One region of the Acinetobacter sp. LipI_19 genome, then DNA from elsewhere that is predicted to be linked to it. Evidence: predicted binding sites of a transcription regulator. Region 1 holds the regulator's gene; each other region holds the start of a gene.

Evidence for each region. The regulator PhoB, encoded in region 1, activates phosphate uptake and scavenging genes when phosphate is short. The targets are predictions, from matches to a motif close to TGTCATNAANCTGTCATAA.
Region 2: AC4CVF_RS05980 (porin) is a predicted target of PhoB. The motif match lies at 2,113-2,131, and genes of this name have one in related genera.
Region 3: AC4CVF_RS14620 (inorganic phosphate transporter) is a predicted target of PhoB. The motif match lies at 2,295-2,313, and genes of this name have one in related genera.

The regions. Positions count from the first base shown of each region.
Region 1 is NZ_JBZAYK010000001.1:3,786,668-3,790,948, reverse strand. It holds gene phoR (phosphate regulon sensor histidine kinase PhoR) at 1-1,284, opposite strand, end outside; gene phoB (phosphate regulon transcriptional regulator PhoB) at 1,310-2,020, opposite strand; gene AC4CVF_RS18235 (TetR/AcrR family transcriptional regulator) at 2,294-2,968, opposite strand; gene AC4CVF_RS18230 (SDR family NAD(P)-dependent oxidoreductase) at 3,181-4,026, shown strand; gene AC4CVF_RS18225 (MATE family efflux transporter) at 4,120-4,281, opposite strand, start outside.
Region 2 is NZ_JBZAYK010000001.1:1,234,475-1,238,755, reverse strand. It holds gene AC4CVF_RS06000 (alpha/beta fold hydrolase) at 1-362, shown strand, start outside; gene AC4CVF_RS05995 (NAD(P)-dependent oxidoreductase) at 372-1,244, shown strand; gene AC4CVF_RS05990 (YARHG domain-containing protein) at 1,326-1,592, shown strand; gene AC4CVF_RS05985 (HIT family protein) at 1,621-2,037, shown strand; gene AC4CVF_RS05980 (porin) at 2,259-3,365, shown strand; gene AC4CVF_RS05975 (DUF4256 domain-containing protein) at 4,036-4,281, opposite strand, start outside.
Region 3 is NZ_JBZAYK010000001.1:3,012,200-3,016,480, reverse strand. It holds gene metH (methionine synthase) at 1-1,618, opposite strand, end outside; gene AC4CVF_RS14620 (inorganic phosphate transporter) at 2,359-3,981, shown strand; gene AC4CVF_RS14615 (capsule assembly Wzi family protein) at 4,184-4,281, shown strand, end outside.

The sequences.
Region 1 (4,281 bases):
TTCTAAGTAAGCATTATGTTGCATTAAAACATGCTTCACAATAGCTAGCCCTAAACCTGTTCCACCCGTTTGACGGCTTCGTGCACTGTCTACGCGATAAAAGCGTTCAGTTAAACGTGGAATATGTTTTGGGTCAATCCCGATCCCGGTATCTTCAACGGTAAAATAACCATGTTCACTGTCATCATGCCAGCCGATTGTAACGGTGCCACCTTTTGGAGTGTATTTAATCGCATTGGTAATTAAATTACTAAACGCACTGGCAAGTTCTGCATCGGAACCAATCAGGTCACAATGGCTGTCGATATCTAAGTTTAAAGTATGTCCATAATCAACATTGTAGGCTTGTGCATCATCAAAAAGCTGATTCATCAAATTCGGCATATCGATGATTTGATTTTTTGCGACTTGTTTATTACCTTCCAAACGTGAAAGCAAGAGTAAGTCATTGACCAACGCATTCATACGACGTGTTTGCGATTGCATCTGTTCAAATGCTCGTTTCCAGCGCGGATTTAAATCCTCTTGGTCGGTAAATGTTTCGATATAACCACTGAGTACAGTGAGTGGTGTACGCAGTTCATGTGAAATATTGTCGACAAAGTCTTTGCGCATCTGTTCTAGATTATGTACACGTGTCACATCGTAAGCGACGAGCAAACGGCTTTCACTGCCAAAACGTGTGAGTTTAATCTGTACATAATGCTCTTCATAAACAGAAGATTTTATTTTAATGCCATCTGGAGATTGGTCGATATTATTAAAATATTCAATAAAGCTCGGCTGGCGGATAATGGTCAAGATATTACGCCCACGATCTAGAGGTTGAATGCCCAACAGTCTTTCTGCCGCAGGATTCCACCATTCAATCTGATGTAATTCATCCGTTAAAACAACAGCTTCGGCCAAAGCAATCAGTGAAGATTGGGCACGGTCAATCAAGCCGACCATTTCAGCCTGAACCACACGTTCTTGGCGTTGTGCGCGATAAACATTAAACAATAGCGCTCCCCAAATACCCTCTAAATTGGGCGGAGAATCGTAAGGACGATTCGAAATCCATTCATTCACCAAGTATAAAGAGCGTAATTGAAATAGGAAAAAAACCGCAAAACCGATGGAAATAGTAATCCAAAAATACCCTATCCCTAAACCAATAAATCCACCAATGATGAGTAAAAAACCAAGCAGGCGTAAATCTTGTTTTGCAAATTCCCACAAGCTACTGTAACGAAATTTTTTATGTTCTCGCGCAAGATCTGGGACGGGGTAGGGTTCATACATAGAAAATTATTTACCTTGAGAATGCTTAACCTAAGGCAACATCTGCACGGGTAGAGAAACGATAACCCGTTCCACGTACAGTTTGTACGTAGCGATCGGCGCCATATGGTTCAAGCACTTTACGTAAGCGGCGGATGTGTACGTCAATCGTACGGTCTTCAATATACACGTTGCCACCCCAGACCTGATCGAGTAACTGGGCACGTGTATAAGCACGTTCAGGATGAGTCATAAAAAATGCCAATAATCGGTATTCTGTTGGACCCATTTCCAAAATATTATCACTAAAACTGACGCGTTGGCTCACTGGATCAAGAATTAATCCATTGGCATCAATGGTTTTTTCGCCACTCAGGGCATTGGCACGACGAAGTACTGCTTTGATACGAGAAACCAATTCACGAGTAGAGAATGGTTTGGTCATATAGTCATCTGCACCAGCATCAAGACCTTGAACTTTATGGTCTTCTTCACCGCGTGCTGTCAACATGATGACTGGAATTTCTGCCAAATTTTCATCACGTTTTAAGCGACGACATAAGTCTACACCGCTCACACCGCCAGGCATCATCCAATCGAGTAAAATCAAAGATGGTCGTTGGTCAACAATCATTTGATGGGCTTGTTTTGCATCTTCAGCTTGCAAGCATTGAAAGCCTGCCATATCCAATGAGGTATGAATCATTTCTCGAATCGGAAGTTCGTCATCGACGATTAATATATAGTCATCTTTCACAACGCAATATCCTATGTATGAACGGTGTACCGTCTTTTATTTATGACAGGCTTATTACAAAGATTAATTATGACAGTATCATTGCAAAAAGAAGATGTTGACGAATTTTTGCAAAAAAATGTGACAAATAATCGTCGATATGATGAATAATCCATGAAATTTTTAAATAAATCTTCCATTTTATGAAAAGAAATTTATTTAAATTGAAAATAAAAATGAGATATTTGACATTTTTATGACGATTTGATGACAAAAATATTTAAGCTAACAATCTTATTGAGATGAAAATGAATCAATCAGCGATACAAATACAATTTCACATGCTGAGACAATTTCTTCAAGCGATTGTTTAAATCCACCCATGACCCAGCGAACCGCAATTTGAGTCACATAGCCATTTAAACCTGTGGCAACCAAGGAAATTTCTTGTTCACTGCGTTCAATATGCGGCATCATTAGGGTAACAAAGGAGTGAATTAATCGGTCAAAACGGCCCATCGTTTCATGGATTGTGGCATGATTATGCAGTTCTTGAACCAGCATGGCGTCAATATAAATAATACGCGCCACACGTGGATCATTTTTTAACATGGTAAAGATTGCAGTTAAGCCACCACGGATCATATTTTTAGGATCAGGTGCTGCTTGCATGACCCCTTGCATCACGGTTTGTTGTAATTGTTCAATCAGTTGTAGAAAGATGACTTGGAACAGTTCTTCACTTTTTTTGAAGGACTCATAAAAATAACGTTCAGTCAGTTTCGCTTCATTACAAATATCTTTAACGGTGACAGAAAAAAAACCATGCGTGCCGTAGGCTTCAATCCCTGCTTCGATCAACTTTTCTCGACGTGCAAGTTTTCGCTCAGATAAGGACATACCCTTAAATTGACGTTCTTTGACTGCTTTATTTATAGTTTTCTTTTCAGTTGAAAGTGGTTCATTCATTGTAAAAAATTACTCGTGTCATATTTGATTGTCACAAAGAAGCGCTTATTTTAGCAATAAAAGCCATTGAAACCTATTCTAGAATTTTTGTATAAAAAAACATCGGTTAAATCACAATATAATATTGACAATAATGATTGTCAAAATTATATTGAGCAAGTGAGCTGCACATCACTCTGAATGCTTTGTGCGGGTTTAAAAAAGGATAGACAATGAAAAATTTTAAAAACAAAGTCGCTGCAATTACTGGTGCTGGCTCTGGTATGGGACAACAACTTGCTATTTTATTGGCAAAAGCAGGTTGTCATTTATCCATTAGTGATGTGAATGAAAAAGGTTTATCTGAAACCGTTGAACTGGTCAAACCATATAATGTCCGTGTGACCTCAAAAAAAGTGAATGTTGCCAAAGTTGAAGAAATGCGAGCTTGGGCTGAGGATACTGTGCAAAATCATGGTTCTGTAAACATGATTTTTAACAATGCTGGTGTAGCTTTAGGATCTACCGTAGAAGGTGCATCTTATGACGAACTTGAATGGATTATGAATATCAATTTCTGGGGCGTTGTCTATGGAACAAAAGAATTTTTGCCTTATATCAAGAAAACAGGTGATGGACATATCATCAACATTTCGAGCTTATTTGGTTTAACGGCTCAGCCGACCCAGTCTGCATACAATGCATCTAAATTTGCGGTACGTGGTTTTACTGAATCATTACGTCAAGAATTAGACATTGAAAAGTGTGGCGTATCTGCTCTATGTGTTCATCCTGGCGGTATTCGTACCAATATTGCAAATGATGCGCGTATGAATGACAGCTTACGTTCTTTGGGGATGAACCCTGAGAAATCAGCAAAAGCATTTAATAAATTATTGCGTATGCCTCCAGAAGATGCTGCTCAACAAATGTTGGATGCTGTATTGAAAGACAAGCGCCGTTTACTTATTGGGAATGATGCAAAAACCTTAGATTTAATTCAGCGTATTTTACCGACTGGATATCAAAAAATTACAGGTTTTGCGACTAAGTTTAGTAAAAAGTTAGAACCAAAATAGTTGATTGATATTAAAAAACCGTCAAGCTGACGGTTTTTTTCATTTTAGACTTTGAGAAATAATGGGTTGAATAACAACTTAATATCCATTCGTTTAAATTAAGATCTCAATGGTTTTCTTTTTCCAGACAAATTGGTAATAAAGACCTTGCATAAGACATAGACTGAAAAAGGTCAGGGCAAGCGCATACCAAATGCCTTTTAAACCAAACCATTGACTAAATAAGTAGGCACACGGAACTTCAATGAGCAGAAT
Region 2 (4,281 bases), 2.6 Mb from region 1:
ATGAACACGCCACCCTTGGAAATTTTTTAAATCACATGGTGGATTACCCCGGTGGTGTCAATCAAGACATGTTATTTAATGTTTGGCTGCAAAATCCACTGAAAAATGGGGCAATTCAGCTCAGTAACCATAAAATTGAACTTAGAAATATCGACTGTTCACTGATGATTGGAGCTGGAAAAAATGATCAAATGGTCACCGCAGATGCAGTTAAGCCTTTAAGTGAATTGACAAAGAGTAGTGATGTCACGTTTACTCTTATTCCTGGGGGACATTTAGGGCTAATGTCTAGTCAAAAAAGTGCAGATGAATTTTGGCCTACTCTGTCCAGATGGTTAGAACAAAGATCGACAAAAATTTAAGAGATAGATATGAAGACTACAGTTGCATTTATTGGTTTAGGCGCAATGGGCTATCGTATGGCAGCACATTTACCCAAATATTTTGATACCGTATATGTATGGAATCGAAATTTTGCAAAGGCTAAGCAACATGCAACTCAGTTTGGTACTCAAGCGGTCGAACTTAATCAAGCAGTACAAGCTGATATTATTTTTTCATGTTTACCGACTAGCCAAGATATTGATGATTTAATCCAAGATTTAAAGATCAAAAATGGCGCGATTTGGGTCGATTGTACCAGTGGTGTACCTGATGCTGCGCGTAAACAGTCTGAGTATCTTCTCAAAAATAATATTCACTTTTTGGATGCACCTGTAAGTGGTCAAACCATTGGCGCTGAAAATGCAACACTGACCTTCATGGTCGGCGGTTCGGCAGAAGCGTTTCAAATTGCCCTACCTGCAATGCAAGCGATGGGTAAATTAATTAAACGTGTTGGTGACTCAGGTGCAGGCTTTGCAGTAAAAGCTGTAAATAATATGATGATGGCGGTTCATTTATGTGCGGCTGCTGAAGGATTTACCACACTGAAAGCACATGGAGTAGATTTAAATGAAGCACTTGATTGTATCAATGCATCCAGTGGTAAAAGTGGTGTGACTGAAACCGCACTACCGCAACGTATCCTCAATCGCAGCTTTCCACTGACCTTTGCTTTACCCTTATTGGCAAAAGATACCGGTATTGCCATTGATTTAGTTCGTGATGCAAGATTATCAGCACCTATTCTTGGTTTAACACAAAGCTTAATTACCGTAGCCAATAGTCTTTCAGAGCCTGATAGCGATTTTTCTACCGCCGTAAAAATGTATGAATCATGGAGCAAAATTACATTAGATTAATTTTTCGTCATTGAATAATCACAACTAAACCTTATAATCACATTAAGTGACATGTAAATATGTCAATTTCGAGGTCGTATCATGAATAAATATGTAATTGCTACACTTTCTAGTTTATCTATTTTAGTCGCTAGTCACGCTTTTGCTGATAACACCCAAGAATGTAAAAAATTGCAAGATGATTACAATGTCATTTATGCATCAAAAGGGTTCTGTTTTAAAGATCCTGAAGCAAAAGCAAAATATAATAATGACAATTGTTATACAAGTAAGCCTAAATTTTCTGAAAAAGAGCAGCAAAAACTTGACTCTATCAAGGAACGTCAGAAAGAATTGAACTGTAAATAATCACATTCATACTTTCAAGGAAATAAACATGGCTTATGATGATCAGAATATATTTGCACGAATTTTACGTGGTGAACTTCCTGCAATTAAAGTTTATGAAGATGATCATGTGCTTGCATTTATGGATATCATGCCGCAAGCCGATGGGCACACTCTGATTATTCCGAAGGCTCCAGCTATCACATTGCTAGACTTAGATCCTGAAATTGCAGCTTATACAATCAAGATTGTGCAAAAAATAGCGCAAGCAATTGAAACAGCTTTGAATACTCAAGGTATTGTATTGATGCAACTTTCTGGGGCTTCTGCTGGACAAACCGTACCTCATGTACACTTTCATTTAATTCCGAGCTCGGTGCATGAATTAGGTCGTCACGCTATTCAAATGGGTGATCAGGAAAAAATTAAAGGGTTTGCTGAAAAAATTAAGATTGCACTGGCTTAATTAAAAATCTTTTTAGAATCAATGGGGCTAATCAGGCCTCATTTTTTTATTTAAATTACACAAATGTTAAATTCACGTCATTAAATTGTCATTTTTTCTTCACTGATATGTAACAAAGTTTACAGATACTGCATGCAAGTTAGTAAGTAGTGCACAAATCCACACTTACTGAATAAAAAAAGTAACTGCAAACCCATTGAACATGTTTTGGAGAAATCTCAATGAAAAAAGTGCTACTCGCTGCAGCAATCGCCACCCTTAGCATAAGCGCAGCTCAAGCAGCGCCAACATTGTATGGTAAATTCAACGTAACTTTAGATCAAATCGATAATAATGGCTTTAAAGACGAAAGCGTAACTAAAGTAAACTCTAACGCTTCTCGCATTGGTGTTAAAGGCGAAGAGAAATTAACAGATAAATTGTCTGCAGTTTACTTGGCAGAATGGCAAATCAGTGCTGATGGTGATGGCGATGCTTTTACTAACCGTAACCGTTTCGTGGGGATTAAATCAGACGGTATCGCAACTTTAAAAGTGGGTCAGTTTGATTCATATTTCAAAAATGCTGCTGGTAACAACCAAGATATCTTCAACGATCACAATGAACTCGATATGACTGCGATTTTAGTTGGTGAAGATCGTTTAAAAAACGTGATCGGTTTTGAAACTGATAAAAAATTATTGGCTGGTTTAGCTTTCAACATCATGTTCCAGCAAGGTGAAGAATCATCTGCTTTAAAAAATGATGCTAAAGGCCAAAAAGGTAGTCGTGATAGTTTCGGTGATGGTATCTCTACCTCACTTACTTATGACAACAAAGACTACGGTTTAGCTGCTTCTGTTGCAGGTAACTTCGGTGTTGCATCTAAATATAATGCATATAACTCTGAATTAGGTAGTAACACAATTTACTCTGACGCAATCCGTGTTACAGGTTCTGTAGACTTGAAACCTGCGGGTCTTGATGGCTTAGTATTCGGTGCATTATGGCAAACAGCCAAACCAACTGATGACACTGTTGCAACCACTTCTGGTACTACAGTAACATCGTTCAAAGGCTTGAAAGAAAATGCTTATGGCATCACTGCTGCATATGCGATTCCTTCTACACCAATTAAGCTAAAAGCTGAATATATTTCTGCAACAACAGAACTCGATGGGCGTGATGATCGTAAACAAGACCTTTACGGAATTGGCGCAGACTACAACATCAATAAACAAGCTCGCTTCTATGGTGTTGTTGGTCAACAAAAACGTGATTGGTCAACGACATCTACCCCAGAGAAAAAGAAAACTGTTATTGGCTTAGGTATGGAATATAACTTCTAATCCTAATCTTTATAAAAACGGTAAGTCATCTTGCCGTTTTTTATTTCGACTCAACAATAAAAAACTAATTTTATAAAATTCATATTCATTAATGAAGTAACCATAATACAAATTCAGCATTTTTATAAATAGCACATACGTTTAATCATCCATGACAGACCTGTCATTTAGCAACATCAATTTCATCATTGGATAGGCATACAGTTTCTTAAACGAAAACTAAAAATCATTAAATTTATGTTTCGTATGAACTCCTAGAAACTGTTAGCTATCGATTCATTTTTTGTACTTTTGAATCATAGACGGTTATCCTACTGTGGGGCGACATGGATGTCGCCGTTGGGGGGAGGTACCCTCGCCCATGAGCAAAAACAAAGCACTGCTTTGTTTGAAGCGCAAGGTTTGGCATCCTCTACAAAGTGAAGCATCGCCTACACAAAACTATTTAAACTTTAATGTAAAGTGCGGTATTGCAAGCTTTTTTATAATCAAACACTTTATTTACTCATGCAATTGATTTAATTAAAAATCTAAATTAAGAGAAATTATATTCTTGTGTCTGAGTTTTCGACAAGCTGACTATAGGCTATGACAGGAGTTATATTCTAAACAAAAAAATAAAAACAAGCTCGATAGAATCTTAGGATTTCACTATCTCAGTTTTAAACGGTTAAAGTTTGATATAGGTTCGAAAACCACGACTCGCATAATATGAAGCAGCACCATTATGATAAGTAAATGTACGCCCATAACGCTGATCACAAAAGATCGCGCCACCTTGCTCACGTAATACTCTTGGTGTCTCGACCCAACTGGATGTTTTTAAGTCAAAATTGAATATTTGTTGTAAGGTATAATACTGTTGTTCAGTCATTAGCGCTAAAGCATGCTTCTGCACCCAATCGATCACCGTATC
Region 3 (4,281 bases), 770 kb from region 1:
TAAAGTCCACAGCATAGTTATTGTGTTCTTCAATCCCCGTTGCAACAGCAAAAACGTTCGGATCAAAAATAATGTCTTCCGCAGGAAAACCAACTTCATTGACCAACACATCATAAGAGCGCTTACAGATTTCACGTTTACGTGCGGCAGTATCTGCCTGACCTGTTTCATCAAATGCCATCACAATGACAGCTGCACCATATTGGCGACACAAACGTGCTTTATGGACAAACTCATCATAACCTTCTTTTAAGGAAATGGAGTTAACAACAGGTTTACCTTGTACACATTTTAGACCTGCTTCAATGATTTCCCATTTAGAGGAGTCAATCATGATTGGTACTTTAGAGATTTCAGGCTCAGATGCAACCAGATTTAAGAAATGTACCATCGCGTTTTGCGAATCGAGCATTCCTTCATCCATATTGATGTCAATGATTTGTGCGCCTGAAACTACTTGTTGTAATGCAACATCGAGTGCTTCTGCAAAGTTTTCTTCACGGATTAAACGGAGGAATTTTTTAGAACCAGTGACATTGGTACGTTCACCAACATTGACAAACAATGAGTCGTCATAAATATTAAATGGCTCTAAACCACTGAGGCGACATGCAGGTTTGATGTCTGGAATTTTACGCGGTGGGATGTCTTTGACCGCATTATAAATGGCACGAATATGGTCAGGTGTGGTACCACAACATCCACCAGTGATATTGATTAAGCCACTTTCAGCAAATTCTTTTAAGAAGGCTGCTGTTTCTTCTGGTGTTTCATCATAGCCACCAAATGCGTTTGGTAAGCCAGCGTTTGGATGCGCTGAAACAAAAACATCCGCAACATCTGATACAGTTTTGACATGTGGACGCATGGCATCTGCACCTAAGGCGCAGTTAAATCCAATTGACAATAAATCGCCGTGACGAACAGAGTTCCAAAATGCTTCTGCAGTTTGTCCTGTTAAGGTACGACCAGAAGCATCCGTAATTGTGCCTGAAATCATCAGCGGTAATTCACGGCCAAGTTGTTTAAAGACTTCTTTTACCGCAAAAATTGCTGCTTTACAGTTTAAAGTATCAAACACAGTTTCAATAAGAAGGATGTCTGCACCACCTTCAATTAAAGCATGTGTGGCTTCAATATAATTTTCTTTGAGTTCATCAAAGGTAATGTTGCGAAACGCTGGATCATTCACATTCGGTGAGATCGAGCAGGTACGTGATGTAGGCCCCAATACTCCAGCAACAAAACGTGGTTTGTCAGGGGTTGAGTATTTTTCACAAGCAGCTTTGGCAAGTCGGGCTGCTTCAAAGTTGATCTCATGGACTAAATCTTCCATGTGATAGTCAGACATTGAAACACGTGTACCGTTAAAGCTATTGGTTTCAATAATGTCAGCACCAGCATCTAGGTAAGCTTCATGGATGCCTTGAATAATTTGGGGTTGAGTTAACACTAAAAGGTCATTGTTACCTTTTAAGTCAGATGCCCAATCAGCAAAACGCTCACCACGATAATCAGCTTCTTCCAGTTTATGGCGTTGGATCATAGTTCCCATCGCACCATCAATAATTAGGATGCGTTGGGCAAGAAGCTCTTTTAACGTGGTAAGCGTGGACATTAAAACTCTCAATAAAATCGGATTTTAAAAATAGCCGATATGTTATCAGAATGTAGACTTTCAAGGTACCAGTCTTGATGTACTTCCTGATTATAGATTTTTGATCTGTAAAATTATAAAAAATCATTGGGTTAGGTTTTTTTTTGATCTTTTTATATCATTGGTATTTACAATATACTAGGTTTTGTTCGTAATCATTTTATGTATCGATTGAAAAGTAAATGATTGATCGGCGTGTTAGCGCAAGGTTTTTAAAATGTGTGGGATATTGTTCAGATGATCTATTTATTGGTCTGGCACATTTAATTTAAGACGATTCGTTGAAGATATAGGATACTTTTTTAGTGTAGGGCAATTGTTGGCGTTAAACTTGCTTGGATTAGGTAAGCGGGATTTATTGGAACATATGTAAAAATAAAGTTAAAAGTATGTTTGTTTTTTCATCAATTTGTCATAAATTTCATGAAAAATAGCAATACCAAATGATAAATAGTTCAAATTGATCTGAAATATTACAAATATTATTTCAGATTAAAATAAAATATTTTGCTCAAGTTATATTGGTTTTATTGGTTTAAGATACTAATTATAAATAATAAAAATATTAATTTAGTCGCTTATGTAGCGAAACACTGAGGTGAAATAATTATAAATTTCACTTCATATGACCTCTATTTGTCATATAATTGTCACAATTTAATTGAACAATAAGCGCATTCTAATATTCGCTAACTTTCTGCATGAATTCGAATTTACCTCCCGTCACAGATTCTGCACAGTCACCTAAACCCGTTCAATCGACGAATGTGCACGTCCCTACACCGAAATTTTTTATGCCGGTGTTTCTGACGATTATCATTGCTACCTTAATCTACATTGGGGTGCAAGTTAGTGCAGATTTAGCACATGTTCCACCGTTAAGCCTCTACTCAGTGATTCTTTTAGCGACAGCGTTGTTTATCGCTTTGGGTTTTGAGTTTGTAAATGGTTTTCATGATACAGCCAATGCTGTAGCAACCGTGATTTATACCAATGCATTGCCTGCGCCTGTAGCAGTCATGTGGGCAGGCTTTTGTAACTTCCTTGGGGTAATGGTTGCCAGTGGTGCAGTTGCGTATGGAATTATTGCATTGCTTCCTGTTGAACTGATCATGAATGTAGGCAGTGGCGCTGGTTTTGCTATGGTTTTTGCCATGCTAATTGCGGCGATTCTGTGGAATTTAGGCACTTGGTTCTTAGGTATTCCAGCATCAAGCTCTCACACCTTGATTGGCTCAATTTTGGGTGTAGGCATCATGAACTACATTTTGCATGCTTCAACTGGTGCAAGTGGTGTAGACATGGATCAAGTGCTTAAAGTGGGTAAAGCATTACTGTTTTCTCCTTTGATTGGTTTTGCATTTGCAGCAATTGTATTTTTGATTGTTAAAAAAATATTTAAAAAGCAACTTGAGTTGTTCCAACCCCCTGAAGGCAATAAACCACCACCACCATTGATTCGTGCGGTTCTGATTTTCACCTGTACAGGTGTGAGCTTTGCACATGGTTCAAATGATGGTCAAAAAGGTATGGGGTTAATCATGTTGATTTTGATTGGTATTGTGCCTTTGGCTTATTCGTTGAATAGAGGATTAGACCAACAGCATTTACAGTCATTCTCACAATTGTCTGGTCAAACTGCGACGGCAATTTATGCACAGCATGCCGATATTCCAGATGAACAAGCGCGTGTAACCATCACTAAATTTATCCAAACCAAAGAAATGAATCCTGAAGTTGTTCCAGCATTGGCCAGTTTGACTGATCATTTGGGCGAGCGTGTTGGTAAATTTGGTGATCTCAAAGATATTCCAGAAGCTGAAGTATCTTCATTACGTAATGATATGTACTTAAGCACCACGGCTTTTAAACGCTTGGATAAAGCGGATCAACTTCCAAAAATGGATGAAGCTCAAGGCAAAGTGGTAAAAGAGTATCGCAAAAACTTAGATTCTTTCCTCCAATATATTCCAAACTGGGTAAAAGTTGCTGTGGCATTGGCATTGGGTTTAGGAACAATGGTGGGATGGAAACGTATTGTGGTTACTGTGGGCGAGCGTATTGGTAAACATCATATGACCTACGGTCAAGGGATGTCTGCTGAGCTTGTGGCAATGTCGACAATCGCTGCTGCAGATGGCTTTGGTTTACCCGTTTCAACGACTCATGTACTCAACAGTGCGGTTGCAGGAACCATGGTCGCCAATAAAACTGGATTGAATTTTGCAACAGTCAAAACGATTCTTTCTGCATGGATTTTTACCTTACCTGCAACGATTTGTTTATCAGGTGGTTTATTCTGGCTATTTTTAAAAGTATTTTAATTTAAAAGTTAGAGATGGCGATTGTTTTTAAAAATTGAATGATCGTTATTATCTGAATTTAAAAGAAAAAGAGTGCACTTTGGTGCACTCTTTTTCTTTTGGGTAATGGAATTTTAAAATATGAATAACACAATTTCACCATTGAAAAAAACTTATAAAAAAATTAAGGTGTGTTTGTAAATCAAACTTGAGAACAATGAGCATGTATTTAAGAAAATCACTTTGTGCTGCTGTATTACTTGGAATGTCTTTACCTGTATTTGCACAGGGAATCGTATTAAATAATGAAGATCTTCGCAC